DNA from 2 places in the Silvimonas sp. genome. Region 2 is predicted to be linked to the other one. Evidence: riboswitches for the same ligand, from Rfam matches in the RefSeq annotation. Region 2 holds a riboswitch; the other holds the start of a gene.
What was found. Region 2 has a riboswitch for glycine ahead of gcvT (glycine cleavage system aminomethyltransferase GcvT). Riboswitches for the same ligand answer to the same signal wherever they lie in the genome.

Region 1 (5,846 bases), on a different contig from region 2:
TTTTCACTCGCGCCGTAGGCACAAACAAAACAAGCTTTTGAAGCTGAAACCCAATCCGCAACGGCGGGTTGCACCCGCCTTACAAAAACGCGTCTCATCGCAACTGCTGCCACGGTGGATAATCGCCCCGCGCCAAATCCCCTTCCAAATCGCCAGCCAAAAACAACCTCAACACTCCACCACATTCACCGGCACCTCAACAATATTGATCGCCAACCCACCTCTCGCCGTTTCCTTGTACTTGGTATTCATATCCCGCCCGGTATCGCGCATGGTGCGGATCACCCGATCCAGCGAAATAAAGTGACTGCCATCCCCGCGCAATGCCATCCGTGCCGCGTTAATGGCTTTGATTGACGCCATGGCGTTGCGCTCAATGCATGGCACCTGCACCAGTCCGCCCACCGGGTCGCAAGTCAGTCCCAAGTTGTGTTCCATACCAATCTCGGCGGCGTTTTCAACCTGCTGCGGCGTACCTCCCAGCACTTCAGCCAAAGCGCCAGCGGCCATAGAACAGGCAGAACCCACCTCACCCTGACAACCCACTTCGGCCCCGGAAATGGACGCATTCAGCTTGAACAAAATGCCAATCGCTCCCGCCGTCAGCATAAAACGCACGATGCCATCTTCATTCGCGCCGGGCACAAAGCGTATGTAGTAATGCATGACTGCGGGGATGATGCCGGCGGCGCCGTTGGTGGGGGCCGTTACCACCCGGCCACCGGCGGCGTTTTCTTCATTCACCGCCAGCGCGTACAGGTTGACCCAATCCATAACCGTAAGTGGGTCGCGCAGACCAGCCTCAGGCGTAGCCAGCAGCTTGCGTTGCAGTTCGGCGGCGCGGCGTTTGACTTTCATCCCTCCGGGCAGGATGCCTTCGCGCTCGCAGCCACGGCGCACACAGGCTTGCATCACTTGCCAGATATTCAGCAAGTCGTGGCGCACGGTGGCCTCGTCGCGCCAGGTGAGTTCGTTTTCCAGCATGATCTGGCTGATCGACTTTTGCTCCGATTCGCACAGTGCCAGCAACTCGGCGGCAGTGGCAAAACGGTGGCGCATGTGGGTTACGTCAGGTGGCGCAAAACCGGCATCAATGGCCGCTTCATCAACCACAAAACCACCACCCACCGAAAAATACGCGCGCCGCGACAACACCTGCCCAGCGACGTCGGAAGCTTCGAAGATCATGCCGTTTGGATGAAATGGCAGTGTTTTGCGCTTGTGCAGCGTCAGATGCTCGGGTTCGCGAAAAGCCACCGCGTGCGTGCCCAACACCAGCAGTTGCTGGCTGCTGCGAATCGCCGCTACCTGCGCGGCGACCTGATCGACATCCACTGTATCCGGCTCGGCGCCGCTCAAGCCCAGTAGCACGGCAATATCCGAACCGTGACCTTTGCCGGTTGCGCCGAGTGAGCCGAACAGTTCGGCGCGCACGCTAGTCACCTGGTCGAGCACACCATCTTTGGCCAGCCGCAGCGCAAATTGCCGGGCTGCGCGCATGGGGCCAACCGTGTGTGAACTGGATGGGCCGATGCCCACTTTGAAGAGGTCGAACACGCTGATTGCCATAAGCACCTTCTCTGACTGGCCGGGCTAATCGTCAGGCCAGCGTACTGTGCTGAATCGGGCGGCGGGAGCGGTGGGATTGTGGCGCGCAAAGCGCAATGGCACCAAAGCAAGAGCCCATCCGTATCCAGCCGGATGTTGCCCCCTCTGTCCTTGGTGCCTGAGAGATTGCGGCACCCACTATGGGCGCCTTGCTTCCTTCGGCGGGGTCATGCGACCCACTCTCCAGAGAGCCCTATGGCAGCACAGTTCTTTTGCCTGAGAGTTTTCAGGGCGATACCCCTTCGGCGCCACCAGCGGTGGTCTCTCCTGCGCAGCTGTCAGAGCTGAGGGCAATGTAGAGAGATGGCAATGGCATGTCAATCAGGGTTCTACGCCATGATCGGCCGCTGCGACATTCGCGCCAAATGCCTTGGCAGGAACAGAGTTTGCCGACATTGCGCGCTTGCACTGGCGTAACGTCAGCGATCAATGCGCCAGGCCTATACTGGCTCGGCCCATCCAAACCAGAAACAGGAAAGCACCATGCCTACCTTGCAAGAACGCCTCGGTTTTCAAGCCAGTGACCGTCTATTGGTTACGCACGCGGACGATATCGGCATGTGCCAGGCTACCGTCAGCGCATGGCGCTCGCTGGTAGAGATCGGCACCCTGACTTCCGCCTCGACCATGGTGCCTTGTAGCTGGTTTCCATATGCGGCCCGCACGGCCAAAGAGCTGGGTGCGGCCGCCGATCTGGGTGTGCATCTGACGCTCAATTGCGAGTGGACTGACTATCGCTGGAGTGCGCTCACCACCAGCGATCCAGCCAGTGGCTTGCTGGATGCTCACGGTTATCTGCATTCGCTGGCGCGCCCGACCCACCAGTCGGCCAACGTAGATGCCGCACGCAAAGAACTGACCGCGCAAATCGAGCGTGCCGCCGCTTTCGGGATCGATATCACGCATGTGGATAGCCACATGCTGACGTTGTATCACCCCAAACTGATGCCGATCTACCTGGAACTAGCCGCCCAAAATGGCGTGCCACCGCTGATTGCGGATATCGATGCCGGGCAGGTTGCCCAGATGTGCGTGATTCCGCTGGAAGAAGCGGCAGAGGTGGTCGCTCAATACCGGGCGGCGGCGGCGACAGGCAAAGTTGTGTTGGTCGCCAGCGTGATGGGCTTGCCGTTCAACAAGCAGCTTGAGCATTCAGAACGACTGGCATTTGCCTGCGACTGGCTCGATAGCCGTGGCCCAGGCGTGCACGTGCTGGTTTGCCATCCCGCCGACGATACGCCAGAGCTGCGCACCATTGCCGCCCGGGACTTCCGCACCCGTGTGGCGGATCGCGAGCTACTGGGCAGTGCGGCATTGCGTAGCGCCATTGACGAACGCGGTTTCAAGCTGATTGGCATGCGTGCCCTGCGTGAGGCACTGTCGGCTGATTGAACTCAGTCGGCATGCCCAAGCGCAAAAAAAAGACCGCAGCGAGGGTCAGCAACCCGCTTGCGGCCTGAGGCGTCACACTACAACACCAGTTCCCAGGGAAGTACGCAACGTGCGGCCAACAGTACGCACGGTCCAACAAAAAATCGGGTAAGTCGTTTGTCCTGACATTGACTCAAACAAAAGCCGAGTCACAAAGTTACTGCACGCCACAACCCGAAGGTGGCACGCCTTGCGGTGCGGAGCCGTCACGCGGGGGCGGGCGATGGCCCTCTTTACCACCCGGCGGCGGACCATCCGGAGGGCCGTCGCCATTGTCACTATCCATCGCGGGTGGCGGCCGTCGATGTTGCTTGTGCCCATTACCGCTGCCTTGCTCACCGGCCTGCCCCGGTCGCGCGCTGCACTGGCCAGACGGTGCCGAAGCGCTCAAGTCTGTGTCCAGCAAAGAAGGTGGCGGTACACCGTCAGCCGCCCACGCCATCAGGGCCAAGCCAGAAAAAACCACCGCCAAAGCCAGCGCGGGTATGCGTTGTTTGTTCCCCATAAACCACTACTCCTGCGCAGTGTCTGTCACCCAAATGGTGAAGAGGCGCTGACAATAGCATGGTGGTTTAGCGGTAAATGAATGGCTGTGTATTGGTGTTTGTAGCAGCGGGCGACCTTTGTAGCCGCCGGTTTCAGGGCATGCTGCGGATACCTTGAGCTACAAATTTCCTGCCGATCCCCACAGTTGCGTCGTCCAAAAAACAAAACCCCGGCGGGCCGGGGTTTTGTCATCAGAAACAGATAAACACAGCGTTTTACTTCAGGTAAGCCTCGGCCAGCGCCGCCCACATGGTCGCGCCAGGTGTCAGGCACCCATCGTTAAAGTCATACCCCGGATTGTGGATCATGCACGACCCGGCGCCATCGCCGTTCCCGATAAAGAAATAACAGCCATTGGGGTTGGCTTCGAGCATATAGGCAAAGTCTTCGCTGCCCATCAATGGCCGGGCACCGTAATGCGCGGCCTCGTCGCCAAACATGCTGGCGGCCACACCGTGGGCAAAGCGCGTCTGGGTTTCGTCGTTGATCAACACGGGTGTGCCGTGCTGCGTCTCTATGCTGGCCGTTGCACCAAAACTTTGCGCCTGCAAGCGCACCACATCGCCAATCCGTTCCAGCAAGGTTTTGCGGACCTGGCGATCCAGCGCCCGCACGCTCAGTTTCATGATCGCCTGGCCGGGAATCACATTGGCCACATCGCCCGCCTGGATCGACCCCACGGTAATGACCGCCGCCTGCTGGGTATCGATATTGCGCGACACAATGGTTTGCAGCGCAAGCGTAATACTGGCCGCCACCACCACCGGATCAACCGTGGTGTGCGGCAAAGCGCCATGGCCGCCGCGCCCGGTGATGGTAACCAGCAAACTGTCGGCCGAGGCCATGAAGGCGCCGCTGCGAAAGTAAAACTGGCCCACCGGCAAACCGGGCATGTTGTGCATGCCAAATAGCGCATCGCACGGAAACCGGACAAACAGGCCAGCCTGGACCATGGTCTCTGCCCCGCCCAGTGCTTCTTCTGCGGGCTGGAAGATCAGATTGAGCGTGCCGTTGAATGCGCGGGTTTGCGCCAGATAACGGGCGGCGCCGAGCAACATGGTGGTGTGGCCATCATGACCACAGGCATGCATGCGGTTTGGCACCTGACTGGACCACGGTTTAGCCGTCGCTTCATGAATCGGCAAGGCATCCATATCGGCGCGCAAGCCCAGTGTCTTGCTGCCGGTACCGGCCTTGAGCACGCCCACTACGCCGGTTTTAGCCAGGCCGCGATGCACCTCGTAGCCCCAGCTGGCCAGCTTGCTGGCAACCAGATCACTGGTTTGCACTTCTTCAAAGCCCAGTTCCGGATGGCGATGAATGGTGCGGCGGATTTCGATCAATTCGGGTTCAAAAGAACGGATGGATTGCAGCATGGCAGCCCCGATAAATTGGTTGCGTAGCCTTGCATCGTACCGCAGGCAGCGACGGGTGCAACCGGATTCGCCAGGCAACACGGCGCGCCCGGCAGGCACTCAGCGCGAACGCCCGCCCCGCAGTGACCAGCTCAGGAGCCCGAGCACAATTGCCCCTACAACACACAACAATGCGGCCAGCCACTGATCGACAAAGCGGTCCAGCTGCGCATGCGACGGGTTATCGGCCCAATACCGTACGGTAACGGCCTGCCCGGCTTGCAATTGCGGTGAATCTGACGCCACCAGCGACACAAAATGAACCACCGCTCCGCTGGGCGTTGTAAAGGAGACTTCGGGTGTATACACGGAGGATTTGCGGGTACCGGCGTTGGCCGTGCTCTGGCTGCGGTTTTGCTCCAGCAATTGCACCACCTTGCCTTGGGTAGTCACCGAGCCTTGCAAAAACTGGTATTGCCGACCGGCCAGCACAATCGCCGCTACCAGCAGCACCAGTGCGCCCAGCTTCAGCAGCCCGGCCAAGCGCCGCTGGCCGGATTGAGTCGGATTAGAAGTGTAGTCCTGCATGGCGGCAAACTCGGGCAAAAAAGATGCCGTGCAGTCTACCGCAGACTGTCATCCGCCATTCAATGGCGTTGGCGGGCGGGATCGATAAAATCCGCTCAACCAATGTGACAGTGCACAGGCCAGCATTGCCACCAGTCCCAGGTAAAGCATGCTCAGATTGCGCAACTCGCCCGGGTAGCAGAACAGCAAAAACAGCGGCACGTTGATAACCAGCGCCAGCTGGATTTGTCGGCGCATAGCCGTAGGCAAACGCTTGAAGCCGCTACGCACCAGCAACACCACCAACAGGATATTGATGATATTGAAGCCACGCGGCGC
Region 2 (5,846 bases):
GGGCGGATTATAGCAAAAGTCACTCGTTGCGCATGCGACAGCATGCTGAACGGGAATCGCAAGCTGGCTACATCACCGTAGGGCGGGTGCAACCCGCCCCGATTGCCACGCTAGCTCCATGAACTACATCAAATCCAGATTAGAAATCCACGCATAGGCTCGACACTTCACATAGGCCGACCGTTCAGATATGTCCAACTACCTGCGAACTCAAATCCCCGGAGGCACCTACTTCTTTACTGTAGTCACAGAACAGCGGCGGCCCATTTTGACCAACGCGGATGTTCGCAAGGCATTGCACGTTGCCATTGTTGAAACACGCAGAACACGGCCATTTCGTATCGATGGCTGGGTACTTTTGCCAGATCACCTGCACTGCATCTGGACGTTACCTGATGGGGATGCCGACTTTTCCACTCGCTGGAAGAAGATAAAACGTGATGTTAGCGTAGCGTGTGCAGAAAGCTATCTGCAACCCGATTTACTCAATCCACGCCGAAGGACAAAGGGCCACAGCACACTTTGGCAGCATCGCTTCTGGGAACACGCGATCGCCAATGAACAAGAATTCAAGAGCTATCTGGATTACCTGCACTGGAACCCGATGAAGCATGGATTGATCACCCGCATCTTAGACTGGCCGTGGTCTTCGTTTCACAGAGTATATGCAGCAAGGCGTCTATTCTGCGGATTGGTGTATTGCAAAAAACCATTGCCATTCATCAACCGGCGGGTTACACCCGCCCTACTTCATATTCGCAGCGCCTTAGTAGGGCGGGTGCAACCCGCCACCTCCATGACATATTCCCCTTGACCCGCATGAACGGCAGTTGCCAAGCGGGCGTGGGCTGCGCATAATCCGCCCGTCATGCAGGAGAGTGTTTTGTCCGCAATGGATGAAGCCGCCGAAGGCGCAAGCGCACCCGCAATCGCTCAGGCAAAAGGACTGTATGACATCGGCCGCAAAGGCCGCTGAAGAAAAGGGTTAGGGCAAGACGCCAGGCCGCAGACAGTACTTTGCTGTACGGCAAGGCCGGGCAACGCAGCCATCACCTTTTTATTCAGTGGCGGGCTGGAAAAACTCTGGAGAGCGGCGCGGTTGTTGCGCGCACACCGAAGGGGCTAAGGGCGACAGTGCGTGCATACGCCATCGCCTGAAAATCTCAGGTGCCGGGACAGAGGGGTGTGGTAAGCCGCAGATACGGTGTACGTATTTGCAATCCACACGCCCAGGAAATCCCGATGACCGCTCCACGCACCCCGCTGCAACCCGACTCAAGCACATCCAGCGCCACTGTGGGGGTACCCCCGAGGGGTACACCGCTGTACCAATCCCACCTCGACGCTGGCGCGAAGATTGTCGACTTCGCGGGCTGGTCCATGCCGATTCATTACGGCTCCCAACTCAAAGAACACGAAATCGTGCGCGCCGATGCAGGCATGTTCGATGTTTCGCACATGGTGGTGCTCGATATCACCGGTGGCGATGCCAAGTCCTGGTTGCAAGGCATTCTGGCTAACGATGTGGCCAAGCTCGGTTACATGGGCAAGGCGTTGTATTCGGGCTTGCTGACGCCTGAAGGCACGGTGATCGACGATCTGATCGTCTATCTGGCCGAAGACGGTTATCGCATGGTAGTCAATGCCGGTACGCGAGAAAAGGACTTGGCATGGTTGCGTAAAACCAGCGAAGGTCGCGAGGTCATCCTGACCGTGCGTGATGATCTGGCAATGCTGGCGGTGCAAGGCCCCAACGCCATCGACAAAGTCTGTAGCGTCAAGCCGCAATGGGCAGATGCGATCCGCGCGCTCAAGGTATTCCAGGGTGTAGCGATGGGCGAATGGTTTGTGGCCCGTACCGGCTATACCGGTGAAGACGGCCTGGAAATCATGATTCCGGCGGCTGAGGCCCCTGCGTTTTTCTCGCAACTGATCGCTGCCGGTGTCGCGCCGTGTGGTCTGGGTGCACGCGACACGCTGCGGCTGGAAGCAGGCATGAATCTGTACGGCCACGACATGGATGAAACCATCAGCCCGCTGCAAGCCGGTATGGGCTGGACTATCGCCTGGGAACCCGCCAGCCGCGACTTTATCGGCCGCGCCGCGCTGGAGGCTGAAAAAGCCGCTGGGGTTGCCATGAAACAAGTCGGCCTGGTGCTGGAAGGCCGCGGCGTGCTGCGTGAAGGCATGCGAGTGGTGGTTGCAGGCGCTGGCGAAGGCGTCATCACCAGCGGCACCTTCTCGCCCACGCTCAAACACTCAATTGCCATTGCCCGCGTACCTGCCGCAACCGGCAGCACCGCAGAGGTGGATCTGCGTGGCACACTGACGCCTGTGCGCGTGGTCAAGCTGCCATTTGTGCGCCTGGGCAAGAAGGTCTTTGACTAAATCAATCTGCGTGGCGAGCCGTGGGCAACGGCTCGCCCGCTTGTAATCCGGATTTACTGGTTCTGAATTTTTCTGAAGCAGTAACAAGCATTTAAACCCATTTGAATCGAGAGAGAACCATCATGCTGGATATCCCTGCAGAACTGAAATACGCCGCCAGCCACGAGTGGATGCGCCTGGAAGCCGATGGGACCGTCACTGTGGGCATTACCCACCACGCGCAAGAATTGCTGGGCGATCTGGTGTTTGTGGAGTTGCCAAAAGTAGGCACGACGCTGGCTAAAGAAGAACAAGCCGGTGTGGTTGAATCCGTAAAAGCCGCGTCTGACGTGTACGCACCAATTGCCGGTGAAGTGGTCGCCATCAATACCGAACTGGAAGCCGGCCCGGAAATCGCCAATACCGAGCCGTACACCGGCGGCTGGTTCTTCCGTCTCAAGCCGGCCGATGCCGCCGATCTGGACGGCATGTTGTCCGCCGAAGACTACGCCCGCGAACTGGGCGCGTAATACCTGTAGGGCGGGTGTAACCCACCGCCACCCGCCCTACATGTTTCACCGATTTGCCCTTGCCCACTTGCCGCAGCTTGCCTGGATTTGCCCTAAATGACGACGCTCTCAGAATTGTTTAATCACGACGATTTCATCAACCGCCATATTGGTATTGATGAGGCCGACGCTACCGCCATGCTCGCCACGCTGGGTCTGAAATCCAGCGCAGAACTGGTCGACCAGACCGTGCCAGCCGGTATCCGCTTCAACCAGAAGCTGGCCTTGCAGGATGCAATTTCCGAAACTGAGGCGCTGATCCGCCTGAAAGAAATTGCTGGCAAGAACCGCGTCAACAAATCGTATATCGGGCTGGGTTATCACCCCACACGCCTGCCTAACGTCATTTTGCGCAACGTACTGGAAAACCCCGGCTGGTACACCGCCTATACACCGTATCAGGCCGAAATCGCGCAGGGCCGACTGGAAGCATTGCTGAACTACCAGCAAATGGTCATCGACCTGACTGGCCTGGAATTGGCCAATGCTTCGTTGCTGGATGAAGCCACCGCTGCTGCTGAAGCCATGGCCATGGCACGCCGTGTGTCCAAGACCAAAGCCAACCAGTTTTTTGTGGATGAGCGTGTGCTGCCACAAACCCTGGACGTATTGAAAACCCGTGCCGATCACTTCGGCTTTGAACTGGTGGTGGGTCATGCCGAAGCGGCCGGTACCAACGAATACTTTGGCGCGCTATTCCAGTACCCGGGCGAAAACGGTGAACTGGTTGATCTGACTGGTTACATTGCCGCCGCCAAGGCCAAGGGGGCCGTGGCGATTGTTGCAGCCGACATGATGGCGATGGTACTGCTCAAATCCCCGGGCGAAATGGGCGCGGATGTCGCCATCGGCAACACGCAACGCTTTGGCGTACCGATGGGCTTTGGTGGCCCGCACGCTGCGTATTTTGCGTTCAAAGATGAAATGAAACGCTCGGCACCAGGCCGCATCATTGGCGTGTCGGTCGATGCCGCTGGCAAACCGGCACTGCGCATGGCGCTGCAAACCCGCGAGCAACATATCCGCCGCGAGAAAGCCAATTCCAATATCTGTACCTCGCAAGTGCTGCTGGCCAATATCGCCGGCATGTATGCGGTGTACCACGGCCCAGCGGGTATCAAGCGCATCGCCGCGCGCATCCATCACCTGGCCGCGCTGTTTGCCACTGGCGTACAGAAAAGTGGCGGCAAGTTGGTGTTCAACAAATTCTATGACACCGTGCAGGTCGATCTGGGCAGCAAGGCCGATTCCGTTTACCACGCGGCGTTGGGCGCGGGTATCAATCTGCGGCGCGCTGGCAACGGCGTGCTGGGTGTGGCGTTCCACGAAAAAGCCACCGAGCGCGATCTGGAAACGCTGCTTGGCCTGTTCACCGGCAAAGTGTTTGATCTGGCTGATCTGGATAAGGCCGTCAGTGCCGACTTCATTCCGGCTGGGCTGAAACGTGAATCGGCCATCCTCACGCATCCGGTCTTCAACACCCACCATAGCGAGCACGAAATGCTGCGCTATTTGAAGAAGCTGGAAAACAAAGACCTGGCGCTGAATCACTCGATGATTTCGCTCGGCTCTTGCACCATGAAGCTGAACGCCACTAGTGAAATGATCCCGGTCACCTGGCCGGAATTTGCCGAGCTGCATCCGTTTGCGCCGGTCGATCAAACCACGGGTTATCTGGAAATGATCGACGGCTTGGCCGAACAACTCAAAGCCATCACCGGTTTTGATGCGATCTCCATGCAGCCGAATTCCGGCGCGCAGGGCGAATACGCCGGTCTGCTGGCGATTCGCCGCTATCACGACAGCCGTGGCGACCAGAAGCGTGATGTGTGCCTCATCCCACGTTCCGCCCACGGCACCAATCCCGCCACCGCCCAGATGATGAGCATGCGCGTGGTGGTGGTGGCGTGTGATGACAACGGCAATATCGATATCCCCGATCTGAAAGCCAAGACCGAAGAGCACGCAGCTGATCTGGCCGCGCTGATGCTCACTTATCCGTCCACCCATGGCGTGTTTGAAGAAGCCGTGAAAGAGATTTGCGATCTGGTGCACAGTCACGGCGGTCAGGTTTACATGGATGGCGCCAACCTGAACGCGCAGGTCGGGCTGTGTCGCCCGGCTGATATCGGTGCCGACGTATCGCACATGAATCTGCACAAAACGTTCTGCATTCCGCACGGCGGCGGCGGTCCGGGCATGGGCCCGATTGGCCTGAAAGCGCATCTGGCGCCGTTCATGGCCAGCCATGTGGTCACGCCGGTACCGGGCGCGCAGAGCGGCATGACGGCGGTATCCGCCGCGCCCTTTGGTAGCGCCAGTATTCTGCCGATCAGCTGGATGTACGTGACGATGATGGGCGCGGAAGGTCTGCGCCTTGCCACCGAAGCCGCGCTGCTGAACGCCAACTACATCGCCACCCGCCTGGCCGAGCATTACCCGGTGCTGTACACCGGCAGCAAAGGCCGCGTCGCGCACGAGTGCATTATTGATCTGCGCCCGCTCAAGGCAGCATCCGGCGTGACTGAAGTCGATATCGCCAAGCGCCTGATGGATTACGGCTTCCACGCCCCGACCATGAGCTTCCCGGTTGCAGGCACATTGATGATTGAGCCAACCGAATCCGAATCCAAAGCCGAACTCGATCGCTTCATCGACGCCATGATCAGCATCCGTGCTGAAGCCGCCAAAGTGCAAAGCGGCGAATGGCCCGCCGAGGACAATCCGCTGCACAACGCGCCGCACACCCAGGCGGACGTAGTTGGCGAATGGTCTCACCCATACAGTCGTGAGGTTGCGGTGTTCCCGCTGCCGTACGTGGCGACCAACAAGTTCTGGCCAACCGTGAAGCGCATCGACGATGTGTTTGGCGACCGCAACCTGGTTTGCAGCTGCCCGAGCATGGATAGC

Region 1: another riboswitch for glycine. It lies ahead of P4L78_RS03280 (L-serine ammonia-lyase); the one in region 2 lies ahead of gcvT (glycine cleavage system aminomethyltransferase GcvT).

The regions. Positions count from the first base shown of each region.
Region 1 covers NZ_JARLJK010000054.1:384,584-390,429, reverse strand. The annotation lists gene P4L78_RS03280 (L-serine ammonia-lyase) at 169-1,569, opposite strand; glycine riboswitch at 1,803-1,888, opposite strand; gene P4L78_RS03275 (ChbG/HpnK family deacetylase) at 2,092-3,000, shown strand; gene P4L78_RS03270 (hypothetical protein) at 3,197-3,544, opposite strand; gene P4L78_RS03265 (M20 aminoacylase family protein) at 3,801-4,961, opposite strand; gene P4L78_RS03260 (DUF3592 domain-containing protein) at 5,061-5,528, opposite strand; gene P4L78_RS03255 (hypothetical protein) at 5,577-5,846, opposite strand, start outside.
Region 2 covers NZ_JARLJK010000066.1:344,373-350,218, forward strand. The annotation lists gene P4L78_RS09510 (REP-associated tyrosine transposase) at 191-814, shown strand; glycine riboswitch at 862-959, shown strand; glycine riboswitch at 1,074-1,189, shown strand; gene gcvT (glycine cleavage system aminomethyltransferase GcvT) at 1,243-2,388, shown strand; gene gcvH (glycine cleavage system protein GcvH) at 2,511-2,897, shown strand; gene gcvP (aminomethyl-transferring glycine dehydrogenase) at 2,994-5,846, shown strand, end outside.